4 regions of the Massilia jejuensis genome follow, and region 2 is predicted to be linked to each of the others. Evidence: predicted binding sites of a transcription regulator. Region 2 holds the regulator's gene; each other region holds the start of a gene.
The links. The regulator LexA, encoded in region 2, represses DNA repair genes until DNA is damaged. The targets are predictions, from matches to a motif close to ACTGTATNNNNATACAGT.

Region 1 (4,366 bases), on a different contig from region 2:
TGGGCCAGGCGGCCGAGCATGTCGTTGAGCGAGCCGACCAGGGGCGAGATTTCCTCGGGCACCTGGCGCGAATCGATGGGGGAGAGGTCGTCGGAGGGACGGGCGCGAATGCGTTCCTGGAGTTCGGCCAGCGGCGACAGGCCGCGCGAGAGGGCGAACCAGACCAGCGCCAGGATGATCGGCAGGATGATGAACTGGGGCAGGATCACGCCCTTGATGATCTCGTTGGCGAGCAGCGCCCGCTTCTCGAGCGTTTCGGCCACCTGCACCAGCGCCTTGCGCGCGAAGGCGGGCGAGCTGCTGTCGGGCGGCGATAGCGGGTCGAGGTTGATGTACAGGTAAGCCACGCGCAAGGGGGTGCCGTGCAGGACGGCATTGCGGAAGTGCACGGCCCCATCCTTGTCCCCGTCGTCCTCGCGCGGGCGCGGCAGTTCGCGGTCGCCGTCGACGTGGCGTCCGGCGGCGTCGACCACCTGGAAATACACGCTGTCGATGTCGTCGGCGCGCAGGATGTCGCGCGCGCTGCGGGGCAGGCGGAAATCGATGACGCCGTCCACTTCGCGCATCTGCTGGGCCAGGACCGTGACCCGGTCTTCGAGCGCATGATCGAAAGGCTGGTTGGCGATCGATTTCGCGACCAGATAGGTGATCGCGATGCTCATCGGCCACAGCAGCAGCAGCGGGGCGAGCATCCAGTCGAGGATCTCGCCGAACAGCGAATGCTGGATGTTTTCTTCGGGCTCGGGGTTGGGCGGGACGTAGAGCGGCTCGGGCAGCCCGGTATCGGGCTCGATCAGGCCCGCATCGCGTTCGTTCACTTCTGGTCGACGGCTTGCTCGGCGCCGGCGCGCGCGGCGTCGGAATACTTTTCCAGGCAATAGCCCAGGCCGCGCACGGTAGCGATACGCACGCCGCCGAGCTCGATCTTCTTGCGCAGCCGGTGCACGTAGACCTCGATGGCGTTGTTCGAAACTTCTTCTCCCCATTCGCACAGATGATCGACCAGCTGTTCCTTCGACACCAGTCGCCCGGTGCGCGCCAGCAAGATTTCCAGCAAGCCCAGCTCGCGCGCCGACAAATCGAGCATCTGGTCGTTGATGTAGGCGCTGCGCCCGACCTGGTCGTAGACCAGCGGGCCATGGCGGATGACGGTCGGGCCGCCGCCGGCGCCGCGCCGGGTCAGGGCACGCACGCGCGCCTCCAGCTCGGACAGGGCGAAGGGCTTGGCCATGTAGTCGTCCGCCCCGAGGTCGAGCCCCTCGACGCGCTGCTCCACGGAGTCGGCCGCGGTGAGGATGAGCACCGGCAGCAGGGAGGCGCGCGCGCGCAGGCGGCGCAGCACTTCCAGCCCGGACATCTTCGGCAAGCCCAGGTCGAGGATCAGGAGGTCGAACTCCTGGGTGGACAGGGCCGTGTCGGCATCCTGTCCGTTGCGCACGTCGTCGATCGCGTAGCCGGACTGGCGCAGGGAACGCGTCAGTCCGTCCGCGAGTACGCTATCATCTTCAGCAAGCAGAATTCGCATAAGATCACCCTGTTATCAATTAGACTTTCTGGCCGCCCCCATTGTGTTTGATTTGGCGCAACAATGCGAGCCTTCTTCAACAGTCAGGCAAATTTGCGCTTGCCAAAACCACTGGATTTTTATACAGTAGTGGATATTGAAAAGCGTGAGGGTGCCCACACCTTGGTACCTCCAAGACTGAGAGAAAATTATGGACGACAAAAAAGTAGTACACAACGCTGCTGAAAAAGGCAAGGCTCTTGCCGCCGCCCTCGCGCAAATCGAAAAGCAGTTCGGCAAGGGTTCGGTCATGCGCATGGATGCGAACACGCCCGTCGAGGAAGTGCAGACCGTCTCCACCGGCTCGCTGGGCCTGGATATCGCACTGGGCGTCGGTGGCTTGCCGCGCGGCCGCATCGTGGAAATCTACGGTCCGGAATCGTCGGGCAAGACCACGCTGACGCTGCAGACCATCGCGCAAATGCAAAAGATCGGCGGTACCTGCGCCTTTATCGACGCCGAGCATGCGCTCGACGTCGGGTATGCGCAAAAGCTGGGCATCAAGCTCGACGAGCTGCTGATCTCCCAGCCGGACACCGGCGAGCAGGCGCTCGAAATCACGGACGCGCTCGTGCGCTCGGGTTCGGTCGATCTCGTGGTCATCGACTCCGTGGCGGCCCTCACGCCGCGCGCCGAGATCGAAGGCGACATGGGCGATTCGCTGCCAGGCCTGCAGGCACGCCTGATGTCGCAGGCATTGCGCAAGCTGACCGCTTCGATCAACCGCACCAACACGCTCGTCATCTTCATCAACCAGATCCGCATGAAGATCGGCGTGATGTTCGGCAGCCCTGAAACGACGACCGGCGGTAACGCACTGAAGTTCTACGCCTCCGTGCGCCTGGACATCCGCCGTACCGGTTCGATCAAGTCGGGCGACGAGGTGATCGGTAACGAAACCAAGGTCAAGGTCGTCAAGAACAAGATCGCGCCACCGTTCCGCGAAGCGCACTTCGACATTCTGTATGGGGAAGGCACCTCGCGCGAAGGCGAAATCCTCGATCTTGGTGCCGACAACAAGATCGTGGAGAAGTCCGGTTCCTGGTACAGCTATAACGGCGAACGCATCGGCCAGGGCAAGGACAACGCTCGTCAGTTCCTGAAAGACCGCCCGGCACTGGCGCGCGAAATCGAAAACAAGGTGCGTGCAACCCTCGGCGTGCGCGAACTGCCACCACCGGTCGGCGGCGATGCGGAAGACAAGGCGCCGAAGCTGAAGGCTGTTTCGGAATAATCGGATGGAGACCGGCCAAGGTCTCCTCCGATGCACTGTACCGCCATGCGTGCACCTGTATTGAGTTTGAAAGGCCGGGCCCTGCGCTTCCTCTCCATGCGGGAGCACAGCCGGCTCGAGCTCAAACGCAAGCTGGCGCGCCATGCCGAGGAGGGCGACGACATCGACGCGCTCCTCGATTTCCTCGAAAAAAATAACTGGTTGTCGCAGGAGCGCTTTGCCGAATCGCTGATCCATCGCAAGGCTGGCCGCTATGGCAACAGCCGCGTCGTTGCCGAGCTGCAGAGCCACGGCGTCAGCGGCGAGGCACTGGCCGAACTGAAGTCCGGCCTGGCCGATAGCGAGCATGCACGCGCGGTCGAAGTCTGGCAGCGCAAGTTCGGCACCGTCGCCCGGGACGCGGCCGAGCGCAGCAAGCAAATGCGCTTCCTCATGGCGCGCGGCTTTTCCAGCGCCGCCGTGCGCGCTGCACTCAAGGGCGCACCCGAGGACGACGAGGATGGTTAAACCCGCCTCGCCGGCAGCGCTACGCAGTCTCCATACCGATGACCCAGGCGCCAGCGTGGAGCGCCATCCGGCGATATGCGTCCGCATATTCCTCAACCCGGATGGCGCTACACGCTGGCGCTTGTCGTTGTATGCGCGCTTACCTGCCGCAGGTCGACGGAGGATGAGGCGGCAGGAAAGGCCGGTCACGACCCCGGTGCGCCGTCCGTGCCCGGCGTCGCGCACGAATAAAGGCAAGCTGGCCATCTTTCCCTCCTGCCGGGTCCGGCGCCCTCCATGTTGCAGTGCAACCGCCTCCCGCGTGTGCTAAACTTTCACGGTTTAAGCAGCGCCGCATGAGCGGTTGTTGCCGCAGAAGCTGCGGTAACGTGCATCAGCACACCGGCTGCCCCATTGATCGCCGCTTCAGCGGCACCCGTTTTCTATGCCTCTGTCCTCTCCCGCTTCGCGCTCGCTCCGGCACACGCGCGCCATTACCGTCGAAGCCTATGCGCGCGACGATGGCCTGTGGGATCTTGACGCGCGTATCCGCGACATCAAGGCACGCGACATCGAACTGGCCTCCGGCAACCGCCCGGCGGGCAGCGCCGTGCACGACCTGAGCCTGCGCATCACCATCAATACGGATCTCGAGATCGTCGATGCCGAAGCTTCGTCCGACGCGGTGCCGTATCCCGGCTATTGCGACGTGATCGGGCCGGCCTACAAGAAATTGATCGGGCTATCGCTCGCCAAGCATTTCCGGCTGCACCTGAAAGACCGCCTTTCGGGCGTGCTCGGCTGCACCCACCTGACCGAACTGGCGCAGGTCTTGCCCACCGCGGCAATCCAGGCCTTCGCCGACGATGCATTCGAGCTGCGCAATGCCGCCCCCGCGGGCGACGCTGTGCGTCCGTATGAAATCGACCGCTGCCACGCACTGCGCGCTGACGGTCCCGCTGTGGCAAAGTACTACCCGCGCTGGGTAATCAAGGCCGTACAGGGGACCGAGGTCGAAGTACCTTAACAAACCATCCAAATCAGTCATAGAAGAAGGGAAGCCAGCATGAAAATCCATGAGT
Region 2 (4,366 bases):
GTGTTCCAGGGCAAGGAGCCGGGCTTCCGCTACGGCCGCCAGGGCAATCCGACGGTGGCCGCGCTGGAAGACAAGATCACGAAGATGGAAGACGGCGTCGCCAGCCTGTGCTTCGGTACCGGCATGGCCGCCATCGGCGCGCTGTTCCAGGCGCTGCTGCGCGAGGGCGACCATGTCGTGTCGTCGAGTTTCCTCTTCGGGAACACCAACAGCCTGTGGCAAACGGTGGCGGGGCAGGGCGTCGACGTCGACTTCGTCGATGCCACCGATGCCGCCAACGTGGCGGCCGCCCTGCGCCCGAACACGCGCCTCGTCTTTGTCGAGACGATCGCCAATCCGCGCACCCAGGTCGCCGACCTGGCGCGCATCGGACAGCTGTGCCGCGAGCGCGGCATCCTGTACGTGGTCGACAACACGATGACCACGCCCTACCTGTTCCGTCCGAAGGCGGTCGGCGCCGGCCTGGTCGTCAATTCGCTGACCAAGTCGATCGCCGGCCACGGCATCGCCCTCGGCGGCGCGCTGACCGATACGGGCCTGTTCGACTGGAGCGCCTACCCTCACATCGCCGACAACTTCCGCAAGCAGCCGGCCGCCGCCCAGGGCATGGCCCAGTTGCGCGCCAAGGCGCTGCGCGACTTCGGTGCCTCCCTCGGGCCGGAAGCGGCGCATCACATCGCGGTCGGCGCCGAGACGCTGGCATTGCGCATGGAGCGCACCAGCGCGAATGCGCTGGCACTGGCGCGGATGCTCGAGGCCGACGAACGCGTCTGCGCGGTGCACTATCCGGGCCTGGCCTCGCATCCGCAGCACCGGTTGACCTGCGAACTGTTCCGCTCCGCCGGCTCGCTGCTGAGCTTCGAGCTGCGCGCGGACATCGACCCCTTCGATTACCTGAACCGCCTGCAACTGGCGATTCCTGCGAGTAACCTGGGCGACACGCGCACGCTGGTCATTCCGGTTGCCCATACGATTTTCTTCGAGATGGGCGCCGAGCGCCGCGCCAGCATGGGCATCGCCGAGTCGCTGATCCGGGTCTCGGTCGGCATCGAGGACAGCGACGACTTGCTGGAAGATTTCCGCGCCGCGCTGGGGGACTGACCGCCCCGGCAAGGCGGTTGAGGCAGCGGGGGCTTCGCGGTATGATGCCTATTTCCCCCGCCCCTGGCCCTTCCATGAAGCGTCTTCTTCTCGTCGCGAGCCTGCTGTCGGCGAGCGCAGCCCACGCCGATCCGCTGTCCGCCGCACATGCGCTGTTCGCGAAAAAATCCTATCCCGAAGCGCTCCAGCTATACACCAAGCTCGGCAATGCCGGCAATGTCGAGGCGCAGCAGCGCCTGGGCGAGATGTACCTGTACGGCGAAGCCGGGGCCGTCGACGAAGCCCGGGCCGAGGCCTGGTTCCGCAAGGCGGCGGCCAAGGGCAATGCGGTCGCCGTCGCCTCGCTCGAACTGATCAAGCAGCGCAGCGCGCGCCGCGCCGAGATCCTGCACTGGGTCGAGCAATACCAGGGCGAAGACCTGAAAAGCGGCAAGTTCAACTGCGCGGTGCCGCGCATTCCCACCATCTCCAAGCAAGCCGCGGACATCGAACGCGTCTCGGCCAGCGTCACCGGCTGGCAGAACTGCTACAACGACTACGTGACGAACCTGAATGCCGCCTCGCCCCTGGTCAAGCGCATTCCCGCCGACATCGCCAAGCTGATGAACCAGGCCGAAACCACGCGCGCCGCCACGCGCCTGGCCCAGGTGCAGGAAAACCTGGCCGAGGAAGCGCGGGTGAGCTCGAAACTGGTGCTGGCCGACCTGGCGGCCTGGCGCAGCGCCACCGAAGCCTACGTGAAGGAGCACAATGCCATCGTCGGGAAGGCGCCCTCGGAAGAGCGCGCGCGCGACATCGAAGCGCGCAAATCCAATTACGCGCCGCCGCGCAACTGAGCGGGCCGGGACGTAAAAAAGGCCGCGAGCGCGGCCTTTTTTACGGCTGGGGATTTGTCGGAGCAGGAGCTGTCCGGTCAAGGAATGCGCCGTTGCCGACGCGCTCGACGAGGGAGCAGCGTGGCCCGGCCTTGCATGGCTGGCCATGCATGGTCAGCAACATGCCCCTTCCTGCCAAGACAGCGTCTCAGTGCCAGCTGCGCATCAGGCCCACGGCCAAGCCTTCGAGCGCGAACTCGTCGCCCGGTTCCACGCGGATGACGGTGAAGTCCGGGTTTTCCGGCAGCAGTTCGATGAGCTCTCCGGTCTTGCGGTAGCGCTTGACGGTCACGTCTTCGCCGATGCGGGCCACCACGATCTGGCCATTCTTGGCGCTGTCGACCTTCTTGACCGCAAGAAAATCGCCATCCATGATGCCGGCGTCGCGCATCGACCAGCCGCGTACCTTCAGCAGGAAATCGGGACGGGCGCCGAACATGGCCGGGTCGACGTTGTAGGTGGCCTCGACGTGTTCCTGGGCCAGGATCGGCGAGCCCGCGGCGACGCGGCCGACCAGCGGCAGCGACATGAGCAGCGCCGCCGGGATGCTGGGCGCCGGCGCCGGCAGGGAGGCGCCGATCAGGCGGATGCCGCGCGAGGTGCCGGAGACGATCTCGATCGCGCCCTTGCGCGCCAGCGCCTGCAGGTGCTCCTCGGCTGCATTGGCCGACTTGAAGCCCAGTTCCCTGGCGATTTCGGCGCGGGTCGGCGGGAAGCCGGTATTGTCGATCGCTTCCTTGATCAGGTTGAGGATCTGTTCTTGCCTTGCGGTGAGCTTGAGCATGGGTCTGGCATGGTTGATGATTCAGACTGTATTTTTGTACAGTATTTCGGCGAATGCAAGGAAAATCCACACTTTTTATCGATTTCTGGTTAGCAAGGTGTCGCGGCCGGGCGACGCCCGACGCCCGGCCTCCATGCATTGCGCCGGCTGCCGTAGCACGCTATAATTGCCGGCTTTCCCTTCCCACACTCGTCTTGACGCCGAGGTGGGCATTTGTTTAAACGTCCTCAAGGAGTGTTGCATGCGTCATTATGAAATCGTTTTTATCGTCCACCCGGACCAAAGCGAGCAAGTCCCGGCGATGATCGAGCGTTACAAGACCACGGTGACGAGCCGCGGCGGTAACATCCATCGCGTCGAAGACTGGGGCCGTCGCCAGATGGCTTACCAGATCCAGAAGCTGCCGAAGGCACACTACATCTGCCTGAACATCGAGTGCGACAACGAGACCCTGGTCGAGCTGGAAACCGCATTCAAGTTCAATGATGCCGTGCTGCGTCACCTGACCGTGAAGATGAAGAAAGCTGAAACGACCCCATCGCCAATGATGAAGTCGGTCCAGCGCGAAGACGCAGCCAAGAGCCACCGTGCGGAAGCCCCGGCCCAGGCCGCCGCTCCTGCTCCGGCCGCCGCTGCTGCCTGATTTTTTCTTGCCAGGAATCGTGAACGGGCAGTGAACCAGCTTCAAGTCGTCGCTACCATCGCTGAACGCGACGTACTGCGCTATACCCCCGCCGGGGTGCCGGTCGTGTCGGCAATCCTGATGCACAGTTCGCAACAGGTCGAGGCAGGGGTGGACCGGCTGGTCGAGTTCGAAATTGCCGCGTTTGCCGCGGGCGAGATTTCGGGCCGCTTCGCCAGTGCCGAGCTCGGCGCCGCGCACCAGTTCACGGGATTTTTGGCCAGGAAGAGTCGCAACAGTAAAGCCCTGGTGTTTCACATCATTGATTTTAGTGCCGCCGCTTAAATTGTTAGCGGCCACCTTTTAGATACAGGAGCCTCAAATGGCATTCGGTAAAAAGTTCGACAAAAACAAAGCCAAGCTTAAAGAGAAGCGCAAACAGCAAAACCCGCTGTTCAAGCGCAAGAAGTTCTGCCGCTTCACCGCCGCGAACGTGGAACAGGTCGATTACAAAGACGTCGACACCCTGAAGGACTTCGTCCAGGAAAACGGCAAGATCATGCCGGCACGTCTGACCGGCACCAAGGCGCACTACCAGCGCCAGGTCGACACCGCGATCAAGCGCGCACGCTACCTCGCGCTGCTGCCGTACACCGACCTGCACAACGCTTGATCGCGTCGTACAGTTCAGAACATCCTGGAGAAAAATATGCAAGTTATCCTTTTGGAAAAAGTTGTTAACGTCGGCAACCTGGGCGACGTGGTCAAGGTCAAGGACGGTTACGCGCGTAACTTCCTGATCCCGCAAAAGATGGCCCGTCGTGCTACTTCGTCGGCGGTCGCCGAGTTCGAAGTCAAGCGCGCCGAGCTGGAAAAAGCAGCCGCTGAAAAACTGGGCGCCTCGCAAGCCCAGGGCGAAAAGCTGAACGGCATGACCATCACCATCGCCCAGAAAGCCGGCGTCGACGGTCGTCTGTTCGGTTC
Region 3 (4,366 bases), on a different contig from region 2:
CATCGCCAGCACCTGGCCCTCGTTGCTGAGCAATTTCACGCAATCGGGGCTGCTCTCGAACAGTTGCAGACCGAGGGCATTGGTGTCGATGATGGGATCGGTCGTAATGTCTTGCTGCATGGGGGGATGCCGGGAAGCGCCGGGAATGAGCGGCCTGTAAGCTTACACGGTTTACTTGGCCTCTGCGCACCGGGGACGTGCAGAGGCCTGGCGGAGGATGAAAAGAACAGCGGAAACGAAAAAGGACCGACAAGTCGGCCCTTTTTCATTGATGCTGGCGGAGCGGACGGGGCTCGAACCCGCGACCCCCGGCGTGACAGGCCGGTATTCTAACCAACTGAACTACCGCTCCGTTTTTACTGATCGGTTCTTCATTGCAAACTGAATCTGGTGGGCGCTGAGAGGCTCGAACTCCCGACCTAATCCTTGTAAGGGATCCGCTCTACCAACTGAGCTAAGCGCCCGGCCTGCCGTTTCCAGTTTCATCCGACGCTTGTCACCGCGTCTGAAGAGGCCCGAATCATAGCGTATGGCTCCAAGGATGTGCAAGGGTTTTTCTAAAAAAATGGAAGGGACACCCGCCACCTTGCACCGCCCGCGGTTCTGCCCGCGCATATTCAGACTTATTTCCAGCCGAGTTAGTCGTCCTGCCAATGATTACACGAGGCTGACGGATTACAGATCGATACAAAAAAGACGGGCAGGGACCGGCGCACTAGGCCAAGGAACGCTATTTGCATATCTATTTGACAATAAGTTGTCTTGTCTTATTGCACAGTAAGGATTGTTGCGACGATGATAATGAAAATGGGCCATATGTTATTTGGCGCACAGTCAACATGTGCAAATAAACGATGTTTTTGTTAAGTCAACCGTTCAAACCGTTGCGAAATTGCATCAATCAGCAGGAAATTCCCGACATGCATGATTACTCCGCAGTACATTTTCTCAGCCGCCAGTTCGAGGGCATTTCGGTTATCGCCGAAAACCATAAACCAGGGCACTACCTGCCTTGACGGAAAAACTACACACGAAGGGCTCAACATGAAGTCGACGCATTCGATTCACCCGTGCTTGTTGAAAGTTGCAGTCGCAGTCTCCATCGCCACCGGCTCGCTCGCGGGCGCCAATGCCGCCGGGATCGCTCCCGATGCACAGGCGACGGCGACCTCGCAGTTCATCCTCAATACCGACCGCCTGATCGTCAAGTACAAGGACGCCAGCGTCGGCGCCGCCAAGGCACGCGTGGCCACCGCGATGACCGCCGCACGCCAGGCGATCGCCGACCGTGCCGGCCAGGAGTTCGGCCTGCGCCTGCAGGCGCTGCGCACGACCGCCACCGGCGCGCACGTGTTCAAGATCGACCGCAAGGCCTCGGTCAAGGATGTCGAAGCGCTGGCCAGGGAGATGATGGCGCGCGACGCCTCGATCGAATACGCTGAGCCCGACCGTATCATGACCAAGAAGGCCACGCCGACCGACCCGATGTACGCCCAGCAATGGCATTACTTCGAAGCCACCGGCGGCCTGCGCCTGCCGGCTGCCTGGGACACGACGACCGGCGTCGGCGTGCGCGTTGCCGTCATCGATACCGGTATCCGTGCCCATGCCGACCTCTCCGGCCAGATCCTGGCCGGCTACGACTTCATTTCCGACGCTGCCATCGCCAACGACGGCGGCGGCCGCGACAGCGACGCTTCCGACCCGGGTGACTGGACCGCCGCCAACGAGTGCGCCGCCGGCGACCCGGCGTCGAATTCGAGCTGGCACGGCACCCACGTGGCAGGCACCGTGGCCGCGGCCACCAACAACGGCGTGGGCGTGTCCGGCGTTGCCTACGGCGCCAAGATCGTGCCGGTGCGCGTGCTCGGCAAGTGCGGCGGCTATACCTCCGACATCGCCGACGCGATCATCTGGTCGTCGGGCGGCGCCGTTGCCGGCGTTCCGAACATCGCTGCTCGTGCACAAGTGATCAACATGTCGCTCGGCGGCGGCGGCGCCTGCGGCACCACGACCCAGAACGCGATCAACAGCGCACGCTCGCGCGGCACCGTCGTCATCGTCGCGGCCGGTAACGAGAACGTCAACGCCAGCAATTCGAATCCGGCCAACTGCGCCGGCGTCGTGACGGTCGCCGCCACCAACCGCAATGGCGCCCGCGCACCGTACTCGAACTACGGCGCCGTGGTCGACGTCGCCGCTCCCGGCGGCGATGCCAACGGCTACATCCTGTCGACCCTGAATGCCGGTACCCAGGCACCGGCCGCGGACAACTATGCCGGCTACCAGGGCACCTCGATGGCGACCCCGCACGTGGCCGGCGTGGCCGCGCTGATGTTGGCCCGTAACAGCGCATTGACCCCGGACGAGATCGAATCGAAGCTCAAGAGCACGGCACGCGCCTTCCCGGGCACGTGCACGAGCTGCGGCACCGGTATCGTCGACGCGACGGCGGCCGCGGCCGCGGCCACCACGGCGCCGGCCGGTCCGACGATCTCGGAAACCGAGTCGAACAACACGATCTCGACCGCGAACGCGATCAGCACCACCGGCACCACCGTCAACGGCACCATGAGCGCCTCAACCGACTCGGACTATTTCGTCGTACAACTGCCGGCCGGTAAGACGCTGTCGGCATCGATGACGCCTGGCCTGTCGACCTCGGACTACGACGTGTACATCTACAACAGCGCAGGTACACTGCTGGCCGCGGCCGAAGGCGGCGCCGGCGTCACCGACACCGCGACCGTGACGAACACGACCACCTCCACCGCCGCACGCTACGTGCGCGTCAAGTACTACAGCGGCGGCACCGGTTCGACCAACGGCAAGTACACGCTGAAACTGACCTGGTAATCGACGCTTCCGTCGTCGGCTCGATCGGACGCGCGGCTTGCCGCGCGTCTTTTTTTTGCCCTTGCACCAAACCCCAATTGACGAGATACTGTACGAAATGACAGTAGTCGGCCCCGGCCGCCGCCAGAGTGAACCCCCCCGCACGTAAAATCATCCATTGCGATTGCGACTGCTTCTACGCGTCGGTCGAGATGCGCGACGACCCGTCGCTGCGCGGGCGTCCGCTCGCCGTCGGCGGCCGTCCCGACCAGCGCGGCGTGGTGGCGACCTGCAACTACGAGGCGCGCCGCTACGGCATCCATTCGGCGATGGCCACCGCGCAAGCGATGAAACGCTGTCCGGAACTGCTGGTCATCCCGCCGGCGATGGAAAAATACCGCATCGCCTCGCGCCAGATCATGGAGATCTATGCCGACTACACCGACCTCGTGGAACCGCTTTCGCTCGACGAAGCTTATCTGGACGTGTCCACTTCCGCGCACTGCAAGGGCAGCGCCACCCTGATCGCGCAGGAAATCCGCCGCCGCATCTTCGAGACCGTCGGCATCACCGCCTCGGCCGGCGTCGCACCCAACAAGTTCGTGGCCAAGATCGCCAGCGACTGGAACAAGCCCGACGGCCTGTTTCTCGTGCGTCCGGAAGAAGTCGATGCCTTCGTGTCGGCGTTGCCGGTCAAGAAGCTGCACGGCGTCGGCAAGGTCACGGCGGCCAAGCTCAATCAGCTGGGCGCGCAAACCTGCCTGGATTTGCGCGGCTGGACGATGCAGCAATTGCAGCACCACTTCGGCAGTTTCGGCGCGCGCCTGCACGACTTATGCCGCGGCATCGACAACCGCGAAGTGCGCGCCGAGCGCGAGCGCAAGTCGGTCAGTACCGAAGAGACCTACACGAACGACGTGCCGGACTTGCCCGCCTGCCTGGCGCTGCTGCCCGAGCTCTACCAGCACCTGCTGGGCCGTATCGGGCGGGCCGGCGCCGAAAAATGCATCAACAAGCTGTTCGTCAAGATTAAATTCTCGAACTTCCAGCAGACCACCGTCGAGTGCGTGGGCCATGCGCCACACCTGCCGACCTTTGCCCGGCTGATGGAAACCGGCTGGCTGCGCGCCAGCCGCCCCGTGCGCCTGCTGGGCGTGGGCGTGCGCCTGGGCGAGACCGAACACGTCGAACAGCTCAACCTGTTTGACGAACATGCAACACATTAAAAAAGGCGCTGTTGCCACCCGAAAATAGGCGGCGCTCAGCGTGTAGAATGTCGTTCCCCTGAAATACTGAAACAACAGAAAGCAACTATGTGGTTCAAGAATCTTCAGATTTACCGCCTGCCCGCACCGTGGGCCTTCACGCCCGAACAGATGGAAGCGGCGCTCGCGCCCCAGGCCTTCACGCCGGCGAACAGCAACGAACTGCTGCGCCAGGGCTGGGATGCGCCGCGTCCGAACGGCGCTCTGGTGCACGTCGTCAACAAGCAGATGCTGATGATGCTGGGCACCGAAAAGAAGCTGCTGCC
Region 4 (4,366 bases), on a different contig from region 2:
AACCCGACGCCACCCTGGTCGTTCCGACGCAATGAGAAAGCAGTAAATTACCGCTGAGCGCCGCCGCCTGGCCCTACTATTGCGAGACTTGGTCTGCACTTCGTATGATGAAGTCTCCACCACTCTAAGGCTTCACATGTACGACCTGCTTCCCCATATCTTATTCGCTGGCGCCGCCATCTCCATGTTTTTCGTCGGCGCCACCCTGCGCCACCGCCTGATGAGCCACCGCATGATCGGCCGGCGGCCGATTCTCAGCAGTCTGTCTTTCGGGCGCATGTGGAGCTTTATCTGGTCGGCAACCGCCTTGCTTGTGACGAGTTTCGTGATGGCCGGAAGCCAAAACTCGGGCGGCCCATGGGCCGCAGCAACGGCTGTCCTTTTCGCCATCGTCTTCGCCCTGATCTGGCTCATTTCCCAGCGCTGCGTCTCGTTCCTCACCCAGAACTTCACGTTCGTCTTCCGATGGGAGCGCGCGGGCGAGGTTAGCCTGCATGTGAACGTGCGCGGCCCGGTGATGTTTTCGCACCTGTTTACTGGCAAGCGGCGGCGAGCGCGCCTTGTTCGCCAAGGGATGCAGGAGATTCGTCGCGCGCTAGAGTTGTCCCGGCAGCTGCCGACGCAGGTCTCCACCTTGACCCTGGCCAGCCCGTGGTTCGGTCACGGCCGCCATGGTGCGACGCTGGAGCAGCTGGGCGAAGTGCTCCGTACGACGTTCCCCGCCGTCGAGATTGAACTAGTCTCGATCACGAAAACCCGACTCGACGGGATGCTGCTGTTGATCACACCAATGGGGCGGGAATGGCATCGTGTCGCGCAGGGCCGAGGTATCGAAGTCGCCGGCTACCGGACCGCGCGCACCGCGGGTGCGTGATTAGAAGGAATGCAGCGCTGAAGGCGTTGCTCCTCGGTCTCGCCTGCCTACTCGCCAGCACGTGCGGCAGCGACTTGATCGGCGATCGGACGATAGGGAAGGTAGGGCTTGTGGTCATCGGTGTTGAGTGCAGAGGTTATTCCGGGAACGCCATGTCTTCCGTCGCCTCGTCGCAAAAGACGAAGCCACCACCGGCAGCCAAGACGGCCATCTGGCCCGGCCGAAGGCCCATCTTGTAGCTCGACCACCGCACGGTACCGCTGCGAAGCATGGACGTCATTCGGATCACGCGTTTGGCATACTTGAGTGACGACTTCAGCACAATGAATTCCTCTCGATCATAGGGTGAGGGGGCGCGGCAGGATTGGCAGCACACAGAGTTTCCACGTGACAACGGGCATCGTCAAGCGCCAGCCGAGCAACCACGCCAGCGTGACCGGCGGACTCACGGAAGCTCCGCATAGCTTTCCCAGGCGCGCGGTGCCTCGATAACTGGTGCTGGCGCTGGCACGCGGCCGGGCGTAGTAGGGCGCTTGATGATCCCAGGTAAGGTGAGCGGCAAAAACAGGGGTGCCTCACGCGCTGGGCCGCGCCTTTTTACGAACCCGATATTGATGCCATCGGCTGCAGGCTGAAGCGAGAGGCGCAGCGGCGCGGGCGAAGAGTCCTGGGCTGACTGCAGGGGACGGAGCAAGAAGAAAAGCGTCTCGCTACTTTGCGCCGCGAGATGGAGACGCCTGAGGCTGTCATTTCGGCAATGTGCCGCCCAAAATAGAACACACCCCGCGGAGCCGGATTTCAAGATTTGCTCCGTAGCCCAGAGGGCATCGGCGGTCTTGGTCGGGCACACCCAGGTGAGCTGTGATGGCGCGACCCCGAGGGCTGCAAAAGCGATGGCCTGGGGCGGGTGGGGCGGCTGCACTAGCATGATCCCGCGTGAGGCTACAGCGACCAGCGCCGGGCCTAAAAGTCGGATCTCGCCGAGACCCGGCTGGCTGACGAGCAGCTCCGTCAACTCTCCTACCGGCCAGCCGCCGCCCGGCAGTTGGCTGGCCAACACGGGATGTCCGCTGTCGATGCAGCGCGAGCTGCCGCGGGCCAGCTGGGAGGCGCGCCAAAGTGAGGGATGGAGCTCTTCAAGCGCCGGTTTGTTGTCGTGTGGCATGGGGCCGATAGTGTACTGTATATATGTACAGTATCCTATCGTAGCCAACGTAGCAAGGGTGCTTCGGTTGTGCTTCTGCCACGGTTTGTGGGCGCTAGGCGCTGTTGAGGCTGCCTGGCCGTGGTACCGCAGCCGGGCCGGACGCTTAGGACGATCCGAAGTGTCGGTGCACCAAGTAGTCGATCGAGCAGGCGACGTCGATGCCGTACTTGGTCGCGACGTCGGCGGCCGCCTCCAAGTACGCCCGGAAGTCCGCAATATCCTCTTTGGAATAGCCGCGCAGGCGCGAGAACGTCTCCCAGTCTTCGCTCTGGTCAGCGGCGCGCTCGGCCGGCGTCCACTCCTTCGGGTCGCTGACCTTCTCGGCGCGCGTGGTGCGATCGCACAGCTGGGCGAATCGAACGACCAGCGGGTCGGCGCGGTGCTCGGGCGTTAGCGCCAGCTCGTCGATGTCGAGCTCGGGCATGTCGCCCCCGGCGCGCGGCGCGGCCAGGCCAGGTGCGTGCCCAGTGCTCACTTGTCCAGCCAGTCCGGCTGCGCTGGCGCTGCGCCTTCGCCGTCGACGTAATCCTGGCAGTCGCGCCAGGCCTGATCCCTGCTGCGGCGTGGAGGTTGCTGGGTGTCCTTTTGGCTCGCTCCGGACTGGGAATTGCCCCAGGCGTACCGTTCATCGCCCTGGCCGGCAACAGCCTCCACGTGATAGCCAGCGGCGCGCAGCGCGTCGATTTCCTTGGGGTCGAGCTTGCTTGTCATCGTCGTTGCCTAAGCCGGGGTGGCCGTGCCCGGCGCCTGGTCGTACCTGCACTGGGCCAGCAGATCGTCGACGTCCACGCCGGGGTAGGCTGCCTGCAGACGCTCTCGGAGGTCAGCCGGTTGCGGCCGCACTTCGGGATTGTGCATGTTGCTGTCGCATTTCTGGCAAGCCGCCAGCATCTGGCCAGGCCCGCCAGAGGTATCACGGCCGGTCGAGAAGTGGCGATAGCGGTGATACAGCGGGTTGTTCATGACGATGACTTCGGCATTGCCGCATTGGCAGAACAGGCCGGAGATGCCGGAATAAATAAAAATGACGTTCTTACTCATGTGGTGGTCTTGTTTTTGGGGGTTAGGGGGAGCCCAGCGGCACTACGGGCATGCGGTTCAGGATCAGCAGCAGATCCTCGCGCGCCAGCACCAGCTCGCAGAGCTTGCGCACCTTGCCGTCGATGTCGGCCGTCATGACGTCGACGGTCATCAGCGCGTGCGTGCCGGCGCCGTTCGGGTTCTCCAAGGCAGCCTCGGGGAACTGCAGCCAGCGGCCGGACACCTGGCAGTCGGCGCGACCTTCCATGACCTTTGCCAGGTGCACGCACTCCCAGCGGTCGGGGTACTTTGGTGTGTCGGTCATGGGTCGAGCCTTCCGATCGGTGAAATTCTGGGCGAGGACGGCGCATGCCGCGAGTAAGAAATCTCACTGGGCCGAGTAAGATATTTTACTCGCGCAGCGCGTGCGCACTGCTATCCGGTCGGCGTGTCGGGTTCAAGCGTGTCCTCGTCGGGAACCCATTCCTGCGGCGGCTCGAACACGTCACGCACGGCCGATACCACCGCGGCGGCCAGGCTCGCGTCGGCGAGAGGCGGGAAGGCCTTTACGAGTTTGTTGGATACTCGCCAGCCGCTTTCGCGCACCGATCGGATGATCTGGTCGATGTCGGAATTGGGGCCTTCCAGGTGGTTCTTGACGGCCTCGCGGGCGAGCTCCATGTCGCGCAGCACGCTCGCTTCCTTGCTCATTTCGACCTCGATGGTCAGGCGCACCACGTCTCCGATGTACTCGCTCTGCTGTGTCAGGTCAGGGTAGCGCCAGGCGAGCAGGGCGTCGTCGTACGAGACAAAGAAGAAGTTCGAGCGTACACCGTCGTCGCACAGGTATTGCATGCCGAAGTTGTAATCGTCCTTGTACTTGTCCATCAGGGGCCGCGACAGCACCTCCAGGGCGCGGTCGTAACCGGCCCGCTCCTTTGCCTTGTTCGTGATCGTGGCCGAGATCGGCAGGATGAAAGGCGCCGGCACGGCGCCATCCCGGCGCAGCACGTCGTTCACCAGGAAGCGCGAGATCCGGCCGTTGCCGTCGCTCATCGGGTGAATGTAGACGAAGCCGAAGGAGGCGAGCGAGGCGCGCAGAATCGGCGCGGCGCCGACAGTCCGTGCCATGCTTCCCCGCAGCCCATCGAGCAGCTCGCCGGCGCGCTCCCAGGGCGGGCCGATGTAGTCGACGGCGTTGTCGAACCCATGGGTATGCCCGACGATGACGGGGGACTTCCTGATGCCGTAGCGGGTCGCCGTGC

Region 1: the regulator LexA is predicted to act here: its motif matches at 1,636-1,653, upstream of recA (recombinase RecA).
Region 3: the regulator LexA is predicted to act here: its motif matches at 2,944-2,961, upstream of dinB (DNA polymerase IV).
Region 4: the regulator LexA is predicted to act here: its motif matches at 2,054-2,071, upstream of imuA (translesion DNA synthesis-associated protein ImuA).

Annotation. Positions count from the first base shown of each region.
Region 1 covers NZ_JBHSMS010000004.1:58,430-62,795, forward strand. The annotation lists gene ACFPOU_RS01220 (sensor histidine kinase) at 1-818, opposite strand, end outside; gene ACFPOU_RS01225 (response regulator transcription factor) at 815-1,525, opposite strand; gene recA (recombinase RecA) at 1,716-2,798, shown strand; gene recX (recombination regulator RecX) at 2,844-3,305, shown strand; gene ACFPOU_RS01240 (DUF2889 domain-containing protein) at 3,730-4,311, shown strand; gene sucC (ADP-forming succinate--CoA ligase subunit beta) at 4,351-4,366, shown strand, end outside.
Region 2 covers NZ_JBHSMS010000079.1:59,524-63,889, reverse strand. The annotation lists gene ACFPOU_RS22010 (cystathionine gamma-synthase family protein) at 1-1,101, shown strand, start outside; gene ACFPOU_RS22005 (tetratricopeptide repeat protein) at 1,176-1,937, shown strand; gene lexA (transcriptional repressor LexA) at 2,125-2,760, opposite strand; gene rpsF (30S ribosomal protein S6) at 3,002-3,403, shown strand; gene priB (primosomal replication protein N) at 3,434-3,727, shown strand; gene rpsR (30S ribosomal protein S18) at 3,765-4,055, shown strand; gene rplI (50S ribosomal protein L9) at 4,092-4,366, shown strand, end outside.
Region 3 covers NZ_JBHSMS010000023.1:23,317-27,682, reverse strand. The annotation lists gene ACFPOU_RS05825 (PAS domain-containing hybrid sensor histidine kinase/response regulator) at 1-120, opposite strand, end outside; tRNA gene ACFPOU_RS05820 (tRNA-Asp) at 276-352, opposite strand; tRNA gene ACFPOU_RS05815 (tRNA-Val) at 389-464, opposite strand; gene ACFPOU_RS05810 (S8 family serine peptidase) at 1,075-2,856, shown strand; gene dinB (DNA polymerase IV) at 2,985-4,061, shown strand; gene ACFPOU_RS05800 (recombination-associated protein RdgC) at 4,149-4,366, shown strand, end outside.
Region 4 covers NZ_JBHSMS010000026.1:136,503-140,868, forward strand. The annotation lists gene ACFPOU_RS08355 (thermonuclease family protein) at 1-57, shown strand, start outside; gene ACFPOU_RS08360 (hypothetical protein) at 137-874, shown strand; gene ACFPOU_RS08365 (hypothetical protein) at 1,011-1,154, opposite strand; gene imuA (translesion DNA synthesis-associated protein ImuA) at 1,320-2,039, opposite strand; gene ACFPOU_RS08375 (hypothetical protein) at 2,185-2,556, opposite strand; gene ACFPOU_RS08380 (hypothetical protein) at 2,553-2,792, opposite strand; gene ACFPOU_RS08385 (hypothetical protein) at 2,802-3,122, opposite strand; gene ACFPOU_RS08390 (hypothetical protein) at 3,145-3,426, opposite strand; gene ACFPOU_RS08395 (Fic family protein) at 3,537-4,366, opposite strand, start outside.